2 regions of the Stenotrophomonas geniculata genome follow, and region 1 is predicted to be linked to the other one. Evidence: riboswitches for the same ligand, from Rfam matches in the RefSeq annotation. Region 1 holds a riboswitch; the other holds the start of a gene.
What was found. Region 1 has a riboswitch for glycine ahead of RI032_RS11090 (trimeric intracellular cation channel family protein). Riboswitches for the same ligand answer to the same signal wherever they lie in the genome.
Positions count from the first base shown of each region.

Region 2: another riboswitch for glycine. It lies ahead of gcvP (aminomethyl-transferring glycine dehydrogenase); the one in region 1 lies ahead of RI032_RS11090 (trimeric intracellular cation channel family protein).

Region 1 covers NZ_CP140571.1:2,389,647-2,395,194, reverse strand. The annotation lists gene RI032_RS11110 (NYN domain-containing protein) at 1-32, opposite strand, end outside; gene RI032_RS11105 (NAD(P)/FAD-dependent oxidoreductase) at 156-1,436, shown strand; partial or broken gene RI032_RS11100 (nuclear transport factor 2 family protein) at 1,519-1,614, opposite strand; gene RI032_RS11095 (GIY-YIG nuclease family protein) at 1,785-2,060, opposite strand; glycine riboswitch at 2,101-2,190, shown strand; glycine riboswitch at 2,204-2,307, shown strand; gene RI032_RS11090 (trimeric intracellular cation channel family protein) at 2,392-3,009, shown strand; gene RI032_RS11085 (3-deoxy-7-phosphoheptulonate synthase) at 3,207-4,280, opposite strand; gene RI032_RS11080 (hypothetical protein) at 4,576-4,833, opposite strand; gene RI032_RS11075 (DUF6616 family protein) at 4,946-5,284, opposite strand; gene RI032_RS11070 (DNA alkylation repair protein) at 5,340-5,548, opposite strand, start outside.
Region 2 covers NZ_CP140571.1:3,084,027-3,089,574, reverse strand. The annotation lists gene RI032_RS14110 (siderophore-interacting protein) at 1-449, opposite strand, end outside; gene RI032_RS14105 (multidrug effflux MFS transporter) at 591-1,817, opposite strand; glycine riboswitch at 2,119-2,221, shown strand; gene gcvP (aminomethyl-transferring glycine dehydrogenase) at 2,284-5,151, shown strand; gene RI032_RS14095 (VOC family protein) at 5,244-5,548, opposite strand, start outside.

The sequences.
Region 1 (5,548 bases):
AACAGGGCGATGCGCTTTTCCGGTTCGCTCATGGGCTCCTCACGGGCCGTTGCCTGAACCCGAGTATCGCCGATTCACGCGGGCGCTGACGTGACAGGGGGCCATCATGCGAAGATGCCAAGCGCTTCCCCCAATGCCCCCACTGGAGTGAGTCGATGAGTCGCGAGCGCGTTCCCCACCTGGTTGTTGTCGGCGGCGGTTTTGCCGGTCTCTGGGCCACCCGCGCCCTGGCCCGCGAGCGCATACGCATCACCCTGGTCGACCGCCGCAACCATCACCTCTTCCAGCCGCTGCTGTACCAGGTGGCCACCGCCGGCCTGTCCGCCCCGGATATCGCCGCACCGCTGCGCCACATCCTCGGCCACCAGCGCAATGTGGAAGTCCGTCTGGGCGAAGTGGTGGCCATCGACAAGCAGGCCCGGCAGATACGCATGGCCGACGGCAGCACGCTGGACTACGACAGCCTGCTGCTGGCCACCGGCGCCACCCACGCCTACTTCGGCAACGATCAGTGGGCCGATGACGCGCCCGGCCTGAAGACACTGGACGATGCCATCGCGCTGCGCCGCAAGCTGCTGCTGGCCTTCGAACGCGCCGAGGCCGAACCGGACCCGGCAAAGAAGGCGGCGTGGCTGAGTTTCGCCATCGTCGGCGGCGGCCCTACCGGCGTCGAGCTGGCCGGCACCCTGGCTGAAATCGCGCGGCATACGCTGCGCAATGAATTCCGCCACATCGACCCGGCCAGTGCCAAGGTGCGGCTGGTCGAAGCCGGTCCGCGCGTACTGTCCTCGTTCCCGGAAGTGCTTTCGCTGAAGGCGCGCCGGCAGCTGGAAAAGCTGGGCGTGGAAGTGCTGACCGGCACTCCGGTGAGCGACATCGACAGCCAAGGCTTCAGGCTCGGCGATCAGTTCGTGCCGGCACGCACGGTGGTGTGGGCCGCCGGTGTGGCCGCTTCACCGCTGGCGCGCACGCTGGAGGTGCCGCTGGACCGCGCCGGGCGCGTGCAGGTGCAACCCGACCTCACCCTGTCTGGCCACCCGGAACTGTTCGTGGCTGGCGATCTGGCCGTATTGAACCAGGCCAACGGCAAGCCGGTGCCTGGCGTGGCGCCCGCGGCCAAGCAGATGGGCAAGTACGTGGCCGAGGTGATCCGCGCGCGCCTGCACGGCAAGCCCGAACCCGGCCCGTTCAAGTACGCAGACTTCGGCAACCTGGCCACGATCGGCCGCATGGCTGCGATCGTGCACCTGGGCCGGCTGCAGCTGTCCGGTGTGCTGGCGTGGTGGTTCTGGCTGGCCGCGCACGTGTTCTTCCTGATCGGCTTCCGCAACCGCATCGTGGTGCTGCTGAACTGGGCCGTGGCGTACTGGAGCTACCAGCGCAGCGCGCGCATCATCTTCGGTGATGACCAGGACGACCGGCGACCGAAGCGCTAGGGCCGCACGCATGCTCCTGTAGCGCCGAGCCATGCTCGGCTGCACTTCGCGCGGTTTGCAGAAGCCGAGCATGGGCTCGGCTCTACGGCGCCTTCGGTTTCGGGTACCACAGTGCGTTGACGATTACCCAGCGCTGGTCGAAGCGCCCCATGTGGAAGTAGTCGACAAACCACGGCGTTTAGCGAACAGCAGGGCGATCGTGGACATCCGGGTCTCCAGCGCTGAGGGCTGGGCGATCATGGCATGTGCGAGCCGCATCCACGCATGGCGTGGATCTACTGTAGAACCGGGCCCATGCTCGGCTTCACCATCAGGCAGCAGCAACAACAGCCGAGCGTGGGCTCGGCTCTACAGAAGCGCGGGATCCGGCGCCTGCAGCCAGGCCAGCTTGCGTTCGCGCGGCTGCTGCTTGAGCTGCCATTCGGCCCGTGACGCGGCGGCCCGGTCCGGGTACTCGCGCACGGCCAGCACGCGCAGCGGTGGCCGCGCCCGGGTGTAGCGCGCGCCCTTGCCGGCCTGGTGGGCAGCGAAACGCGCGCCCACGTCGGTGCTGATGCCGGCGTAATAGCTGCCATCCCGGCATTCGAGCAGGTACAGGAACCAGGGGCGGAGGGACGGGGCCATGCCCGGATTATGCCGTGCTGCACTGCAGCGGATATACTGGCGGCCGAATGCAGGAGAGAGGCGCCGCGCTGGCGCCCGCCGAAGGCGCAGGCTCCCATGATCGCTCAGGCCGGTGGGCTGGAATCCCACCAACCATGCATTCGACTCGCCGAGCTGGAGAGAGGTCACCGGGCACGCCCGGGACGATCCGCCGAAGGGGCACGCGGCCCATGCCGCTGAACTCTCAGGCAAAAGGACAGCGGGAGCGGCACCGGTCATCGTCATCCCGTCATTGCGCAGGCAGTGGCGGTAGTCGCGCATGGCCGGCCCCACCGCGCCCGGAGCCTGTCCCATGCTGCTGTCCGTCATCTACCTGATCGCCATTTCCGCCGAAGCCATGACCGGCGCACTGTCCGCCGGCCGCCGCCGCATGGACCTGTTCGGCGTGGTCATGATCGCCTGCGTCACTGCCCTCGGTGGTGGTTCACTGCGCGACATCCTGCTCGGCCACTATCCGCTGGGCTGGGTGAAGCATCCCGAGTACCTGGGCTTCACCGTATGCGCGGCGCTGATCGCCACCTGGGTCGCACGTTGGATGCACCACTTCCGCCGCACCTTCCTGGTACTCGACGGCCTGGGCCTGATCGCCTTCACCCTGATCGGCTGCTCGATCGCGCGCGAAGCCGGCCATGCGATGCCCATCGTGCTGATTGCCGGCATGCTGACCGGCGCGTTCGGCGGCGTGCTGCGCGACATCCTCTGCAACGAGGTACCACTCATCTTCCAGAAGGAGCTGTACGCGATCATCGCGCTGCTGACCGGCGCGGCCTACCTGTTGCTGCTGCACTGGGGCGTGGCCGATGCCACCGCAATCCTGTGCTGCCTCGGCGGCGGCTTCGCGCTGCGCCTGCTGGCGATCCACTACCGCTGGGAAATGCCGAAGTTCGTGTACCACGACGAAGTGCATTGAACGATAGCGTGTTCGCCGGGCATGGCCCGGCGCTACCCTTCGCACCCTGCACCACCCCGGCGATGTACCTGGCGCTGTCGCTCATGCGCAGCGCCAGGCGCATCGCCGGTGCAGATGGGCCGGACTCCAACTCCGACCGGCCCTGATCGCGGCCGCACCCCCGCAGGCGCTGGCCGCCATCCACACACGTGCCGCACTCAAGCGGCTTCGGACACCTTTACGTCGCGACGGGCGCGCACGGCCGCGGCCAGTCGCTCCAGCACCGTCACCGTGGTATCCCAGTCGATGCAGCCATCGGTAATGCTCTGACCGTAGACCAGCGGCTGGCCTTCCACCAGTTCCTGGCGGCCACCGACCAGATGGCTCTCGATCATCACGCCAACGATGCGCTGTTCGCCGTCTTCCAGCTGAACCGCGATGTCGTCGATCACCTTCGGCTGGTTCTCCGGGTTCTTCAGGCTGTTGGCATGGCTGGCGTCGATCATCAGGCGCGCCGGCAGCTTGGCCTTGGCCAGCACCTGGCAGGCCTCGGCAACACTGCCTGCGTCGTAGTTCGGCTGCTTGCCGCCGCGCAGGATCACATGGCAGTCGGGGTTGCCGGTGGTCGACACGATGGCGGTGCCGCCCTGCTTGGTGACCGACAGGAAGTGATGCGGATTGGACGCAGCACCCACCGCGTCAGCGGCGATCTTCACGTTGCCATCGGTGCCATTCTTGAAGCCGACGGGGCACGACAACCCCGAGGCCAGCTCGCGATGCACCTGGCTTTCAGTGGTGCGTGCGCCGATCGCGCCCCATGCCACCAGGTCGGCGATGTACTGCGGCGAGATCACGTCAAGGAACTCGACACCGGCCGGCAGGCCCAGCTTGTTGATGTCGCGCAGCAGGCCGCGTGCGATGCGCAGGCCCTTGTCGATCCTGAAGCTGCCGTCCAGGTCCGGATCGTTGATCAGGCCCTTCCAGCCCACCGTGGTGCGCGGCTTCTCGAAGTACACGCGCATGACGATTTCCAGTTCACCGGCCAGCGCGTCGCGCAGCGGCTTCAGGCGCTGGGCGTACTCGATGGCGGCCTTCGGGTCGTGGATCGAGCACGGGCCTACCACCACTGCCAGGCGGTCGTCGCGGCCATGCAGGATCTGGTGCAGGGCCGCGCGCGAGGCGCTGACGGTGTCGGAGGCTTCATCGTCACAGGGCAGCATCGCCAGCAGCTGGGCAGGCGGTGTCAGCGGTTCGATGGTGCGGATACGCAGGTCGTCGGTGTGCGGGGGCATTGCGGGAGATCTCCGGAACGTTGGGGGTCCCCAGCGTGGCGGCATGAAAAAAGCCGCCAGGTTCGCTGGCGGCTTTCGGGAATGCGTCTGAAGCTTTCTTCAGGGTGAGCGCAATCCTTCCTCCGCCGGTGGCTTCGGAAAGTAATACCAGTAAAAGCTGGTGGGGGCTGCGTTCATGGGATCTATTGATAGCACAGCTTTTGCGCAGTGCAAAATGTTTCATACGCAACTGGGGACGCGGTTCAGCGAGATGCGCGCCAGCCCGGCCTACGCGGCGGTAACCACGCAACGTCGCTCATTTGCCATGCACTTCCACGTCCAGCAGCAGGCCCTCATGGATGTCGGCCCAGCGTTCCAGCACGCGATCCAGTTCCTGCCGGGCCTCGTCCAGCTGCTCGGGGTTGAGCAGGGAACGCGCGGTGTAGAGGTCGGAAACCAACCGCCGCAGGGCCGATTCCTGGATGGCCACCGACGGCCCCTCCAGCCCCGGCAACTGCAACGCCGGGCTGTCGCCAAGAGGGCCGAACAGCGTGACCTGGAGCGTGCTCTGCATGATCGACTTCCCTGCGGATGGACATGGGCAATGTCCTGTTTACCGCGTCCGGGTGACAGGCGCATGTGCCACCCATGCCGAGGACCGGGATCTGCCGGCGTCTGCCGCCCCGCTACAAGGCGGCCAGGTCGGCCAAGTGCTGGGCCATGCTGTCCATCGCGCCCACCGCATGGGTGGTGGTGAAGTACTCATGCCAGCCGGTAGCGGCAATGCCAGCCACCAGCGCATCGACCTCCTCGCGGCTCGCGCAGCGCCAGACCGCATAGAACTGTTCATCGCTGCTATGCGGTACGTCCCTGGCAATGCGGCCCATCGCCAGCGGCGTGATGCGGGCTGGATCGAACTGCTGCATGCCGGCGCCAATACGGGCGAAGAAGGCATTCCGCTGCTCGGGCGGCAGTGTGGTCCAGGCCGGCGTGGCGGTATAGAGCTCGATGAAGGTGTGCGACATGGTGGTTCTTCCTTGAGGTTGACGGGGTTGCGGGTTTGTCGGCCAGCATCCGGCACTACCGGAGCGAGCGCAGTGCGCGTTTGCGGATGTAGGCGTTGGCGTCGCTGCGGCGCTCGTGCTGCCAACGCGTGCACAGCACGCGCAGCCACTTCGGCTGAGTCTTGCCGGCATCATTGAGCCAGTTGCCGACCGAATCCTGCACGTAGCGTTCCGGGTCGTCAGCCAGTGCTTCCAGCATCGGCAATGCATGTTCAGGGTGCTGCT
Region 2 (5,548 bases), 690 kb from region 1:
AGCACCTGGCCGACTCCCGCCGGCGGTTTCCATTCCCAGCCTTCGCTGCTGTCAGCACAGTCGGCATCGGGGGCCAGCAGCACTACGCGGTCGCCCGGTCGCGCGTGGATGGCCCAGCGCGAGGCCGGCCCGGTCTCGCCATGAAGCACGAAATCAACGTCGACCTCGCCCTGCTCGGCGCGCAGGTGGCGGATGGTGTAGGTGCGCATGGGCGGGCGCTGGTCGTCCGGCAGCGCCCGGTAGCGCGGATACCAGTCCTCGCCGCTGGGCACCTGCGGCACGTCCTGGCCGGGCAAGGGGAAGAACACCTTGATGCGCTGGTCCGGGCCTTCGGTCTTCATCCGCGCCACGTCGGCACCAGTGAACACCATGCGGTCCAGGGAAGGGGAAAGAACGCGGCGCTCCTTCAGCGCCACCTCGAACAGGCGATAGGTCTGCTGCGCAGCCATGGGGGAACCTCATGCAACGACATCGGATCGGCTGGCTGTCGTGCATCCACGCACCGGCTGGCTGGAGTCCCCAGCCTAGTCCGGTCGTTCCTCGCCGCAAGCGTTACGGGCATCGCGGCCTGCCCTACCCCTGCGCACTGCTCAATGGCCCGTGCAGGCTGCCTGCGCCGCGCGTTCACGCTGGTGTTCCCAGTACCAGAAAACAAATCCGGCGCCGAAGAACGCGGCCTGGCCCAGCGCCAGGTGCAGCGGGCTGGCACTGAGCAGCGGCGACACCACGCCGGCCACCACGGTGCTGATCATCAGCTGCACGAAGGCCTGCAGCGACGAGGCCAGGCCGCGCTGGTGCGGGTACATGTCCAGCACCGCCAAGGCCAGGATCGGGAAGATCAGGGCCATGCCCATGCCGCCCAGGAAGATCGGCAGCACCGCCCACGGCAGCACGAACTGCGGCGACAGCGCCACGTAGCCGACATTCAGCAGCGCCGACAGCGCGCACAGGCTGAAACCGATGGCGACCTGGCGTGTGGGCGTGGTGTGCCCGGCCATGCGCCCGGACAGGAACGAGCCGGTGGTCATGCCACCGATGGTGGGGATGAACAACCAGGCGAAACCGCCCTCGCCCAGGTGCAGGTGCTGCATCACGAACACCGGTGCCGAGGAGATGTACAGGAAGATGCCGCCGAAACCGATGCTGCCGGCCAGCGCCAGGCGCAGGAAGCGCGGGTTGAAGCCGATGCGCACGTAGTCACGCAGCAGCACGCGCGGCGACAGCGGCACCCGTGCCTCGACCGCATGGGTTTCCGGCAGGAAGCGCGCGGTGGCCGCCAACAGCACCAGCCCGAACACCACCAGGAACCAGAAGATCAGCGGCCAGCCGGCGCCACTGAGCAGGATCCAGCCACCGATGATCGGTGCGATGGCCGGAGCGATGCCGAACAGCATCGACACCTGGCTCATCAGCCGCTGGGCATCGTGGCCGTGGTACAGGTCGCGGATCACCGCGCGGCCGACGATCATGCCGACACCCGCCGACAGGCCCTGCAGCGCGCGGAACGCCAGCAGCGTGGACAGGTCGGTGGACAGCGCGCAGCCGACCGAGGCGCCGACGAACACCACCAGACCGCCGAGGATCACCCGCTTGCGGCCCCAGGCATCGGACAGCGGGCCGTGCGCCAGACTCATCAGGCCATAGAACAGCAGGTACACGCTGATGGTCTGCTGCACCGCCACCTCGTCCACCGCCAGGCGCTGGGCCAGCTGCGGGAACGCCGGGAAGATGGTGTCGATCGAGAACGGGCCGAACATGGCCAGGCCGGCAAGCAGCAGGGCCATGCGGCGGGTGGAAGGGGCAACAGCGGCGGTCATGGAGGAAGCGTCCGGCAGGGCCATGCGGGGCACGCACGGCGGGCGCCGGTCCCGCAACAACGGGGACGGCGCCAGATGAATTCGGGTATCCGCCCATCATAGGTGGGGATTGCGCCTGATGCCATGCAGCACTGCACAAAACGCACGGCCGGGCCATCGGCCATTCAGGCGCGGCGGCACCGACCGGCGGCCGCTGGCCGGGCCCGCAACGGGCTATAATCGGCGGGCAACACGGTGGGAGAAGCGGAACACCGCTGCCGAAGGCGCAACGCCCGTAATCGCTCAGGCCCGATACCACCCGTAACACAACTCTGGAGAGACCGGTTCGATCCGGCGCCGAAGGGGCACGAAGCTGCGGTTTTCCGCGCTTTTAAACTCTCAGGCAAAAGGACAGAGGGGCGCCCCGCAGACCGCCGACCGGCGGCTTGTGCCCGTGCGTGTGCCCTTTCCTGACGGATCCTTCGCCATGTCCCAGAACACCCCTTCCCTGCGTGAGCTCGAGCACCACAACGCGTTCGTCGAGCGCCACATCGGCCCCAACGACGCCGAGATCGCGCAGATGCTCGATGTCGTCGGCCACGCGTCGCTGGATGGCATGACCGATGCCATCGTACCGGCCAAGATCAAGTCGCCGGCACCGCTGGCGCTGCCGGAGTCGATGACCGAAGTACAGGCACTGGCGAAGATCCGTGCGATCGCCGACAAGAACACCGTGCTGCGCAGCTTCATCGGCCAGGGCTACTACGGCACCCACACGCCGAACGTGATCCTGCGCAACATCCTGGAAAACCCGGCCTGGTACACCGCCTACACTCCGTACCAGGCGGAAATCTCGCAGGGCCGCATGGAAGCGCTGATCAACTTCCAGACCCTGTGCGCCGACCTGACCGGCATGGAAATCGCCAACGCCTCGCTGCTGGACGAAGCCACCGCCGCTGCTGAAGCGATGACCCTGGCCAAGCGTTCGGCCAAGTCCAAGTCGGACACCTTCTTCGTGCACGACGCCGTGCATCCGCAGACGCTGGAACTGCTGCGTACCCGCGCCGAGCCCATGGGCATCGTGCTGCGCGTCGGCACCCCGGCCGAAGCGCTGGAAGCGGAAGCCTTCGGCCTGCTGCTGCAGTACCCGGATACCTTCGGCCAGGTGGGCGACTACAAGGCGCTGGTCGATGCCGTGCACGCACGCGGCGGCCTGGTGGCCGTGGCCACCGACCTGCTGGCCCTGACCCTGCTGGCCGCCCCGGGCGAATGGGGCGCGGACATCGTGGTCGGCAACAGCCAGCGTTTCGGCGTGCCGTTCGGCTTCGGTGGCCCGCACGCCGCCTTCATGGCCTGCCGTGACGCCTACAAGCGCTCGATGCCGGGCCGCCTGATCGGTGTTTCGGTCGATGCCCAGGGCAACCCGGCCTACCGCCTGACCCTGCAGACCCGCGAGCAGCACATCCGCCGCGAGAAGGCGACTTCCAACATCTGTACCGCGCAGGTGCTGCTGGCGGTGATGGCCTCGATGTACGCCGTTTACCACGGCCCGGAAGGCCTGACCCGCATTGCCCGCCGCACCCATCGCCTGGCCTCGATCCTGGCCGCAGCGCTGCGCAATGCCGGCGTGCAGGTTGGTGGCGACTTCTTCGACACCCTGCATGTCACCGGCGTGCACGCCGATGAGATCCATGCCAAGGCCCGCGCCGCCGGCTACAACCTGCGCGCAATCGACAGCGACTCGGTCGGCATCAGCCTGGACGAGACCACCACCCGCGCCGACATCGTCGCCGTGGCTGCGGTGTTCGGTGCTTCGCTGGACGTCGACGCGCTGGATGCCAGCACCGCCGACGCGCTGCCGGCCGGCCTGCTGCGCCAGTCCGCGTTCCTGACCCATCCGGTGTTCAACACCCACCACAGCGAGCACGAACTGCTGCGCTACCTGCGTTCGCTGGCCGACAAGGACCTGGCGATGGACCGCACGATGATCCCGCTGGGCTCGTGCACCATGAAGCTCAACGCCACCGCCGAGATGATCCCGGTGACCTGGCCGGAGTTCTCGCAGATCCACCCGCTGGTGCCGGCCGACCAGGCGCTGGGCTACAAGGAACTGATCGACACGCTGGAAGCGATGCTGGTCGAATGCACTGGCTACGACGCGGTCAGCCTGCAGCCGAACTCCGGCGCGCAGGGCGAGTACGCCGGCCTGCTGGCGATCCGCGCCTACCACCGTTCGCGCGGCGAAGATCACCGTGACATCTGCCTGATCCCGGATTCGGCACACGGCACCAACCCGGCTTCGGCACAGATGTGCGGCATGAAGGTGGTGGTGACCAAGACCGATGCCAACGGCAACGTCGATGTCGAGGACATCCGCCTCAACGCCGAGAAGTACAGCGACCGCCTGGCCGCGATCATGATGACCTACCCGTCCACGCACGGCGTGTTCGAGGAAGAGGTGGTGGAGATCTGCGAGATCATCCACAAGCACGGCGGCCAGGTGTACACCGACGGTGCCAACATGAACGCCCTGGTCGGCGTGGCCAAGCCGGGCAAGTGGGGTTCGGACGTTTCGCACCTGAACCTGCACAAGACCTTCTGCATCCCGCACGGCGGTGGCGGCCCGGGCGTTGGCCCGTGCGCGGTCAAGGAGCACCTGGCGCCGTTCCTGCCGGGCAAGCTGGGTGACAACGGCCCGGTCGGCATGGTCAGCGCGGCCAGCTTCGGCAGCGCCTCGATCCTGCCGATCAGCTGGATGTACATCGCGATGATGGGCCGCGAAGGCCTGCGCAAGGCCACCCAGGTCGCGCAGCTCAACGCCAACTACATCGCCAAGCGCCTGGCACCGCACTTCAAGACCCTGTACACCGGCCGCAACGGCCTGGTGGCGCATGAGTGCATCCTGGACGTGCGCCCGCTGGAGAAGACCAGCGGCATCGGCGCCGAGGACGTGGCCAAGCGCCTGATCGACTTCGGTTTCCACGCACCGACCCTGAGCTTCCCGGTGGCTGGCACGCTGATGGTCGAGCCGACCGAGAGCGAATCGCTGCACGAGCTGGATCGCTTCATCGACGCGATGATCCAGATCCGCGAGGAGATCACCGCGATCGAAGACGGCCGCCTGGACCGCGAGGACAACCCGCTGAAGAACGCGCCGCACACCGCCACCGCGGTGACCGCCAGCGAGTGGACCCACGCCTACCCGCGTGAACTGGCTGCATTCCCGCTGGCCAGCCTGAAGCAGAGCAAGTACTGGCCGCCGGTGGCGCGCGTGGACAACGTGTACGGCGACAAGAACGTGATGTGCGCCTGCATTCCGGTCGATGCCTACAAGGATGATGAAGTCGAGGCTTGATTCCTCGCTGCATCGGTAAAGAGAACGGCCCGCGCAAGCGGGCCGTTTTCATGAGGGTGTGTGGACCAAAGTCCACACCCACAAACATCCGATCACGGGTCCGGCATCTGCCCCAGGCTCAACTGCCACGACACGCCGAAGCGATCCTGCACCCAGCCGTAGCGGTTGCTGAAGTCATAGTCGCCCACCGGCATCAACCAGTGGCCGCCCTCGCCCAGCACACGCGCGGCGCGCTCGAACTGCTCGGCACCGGAACACTCGACGAACAGCGAGATCGACGGGCTGAAGGTGAAGTCGTGCACGTCCAGGCTGTCAAAGCACAGGTAGTGGGTGCCGCCCAGCAGGAAGATGGCCTGGCGGACCTGCCCGGGCACGCCGGCACCGGCGCCGTCCGGAT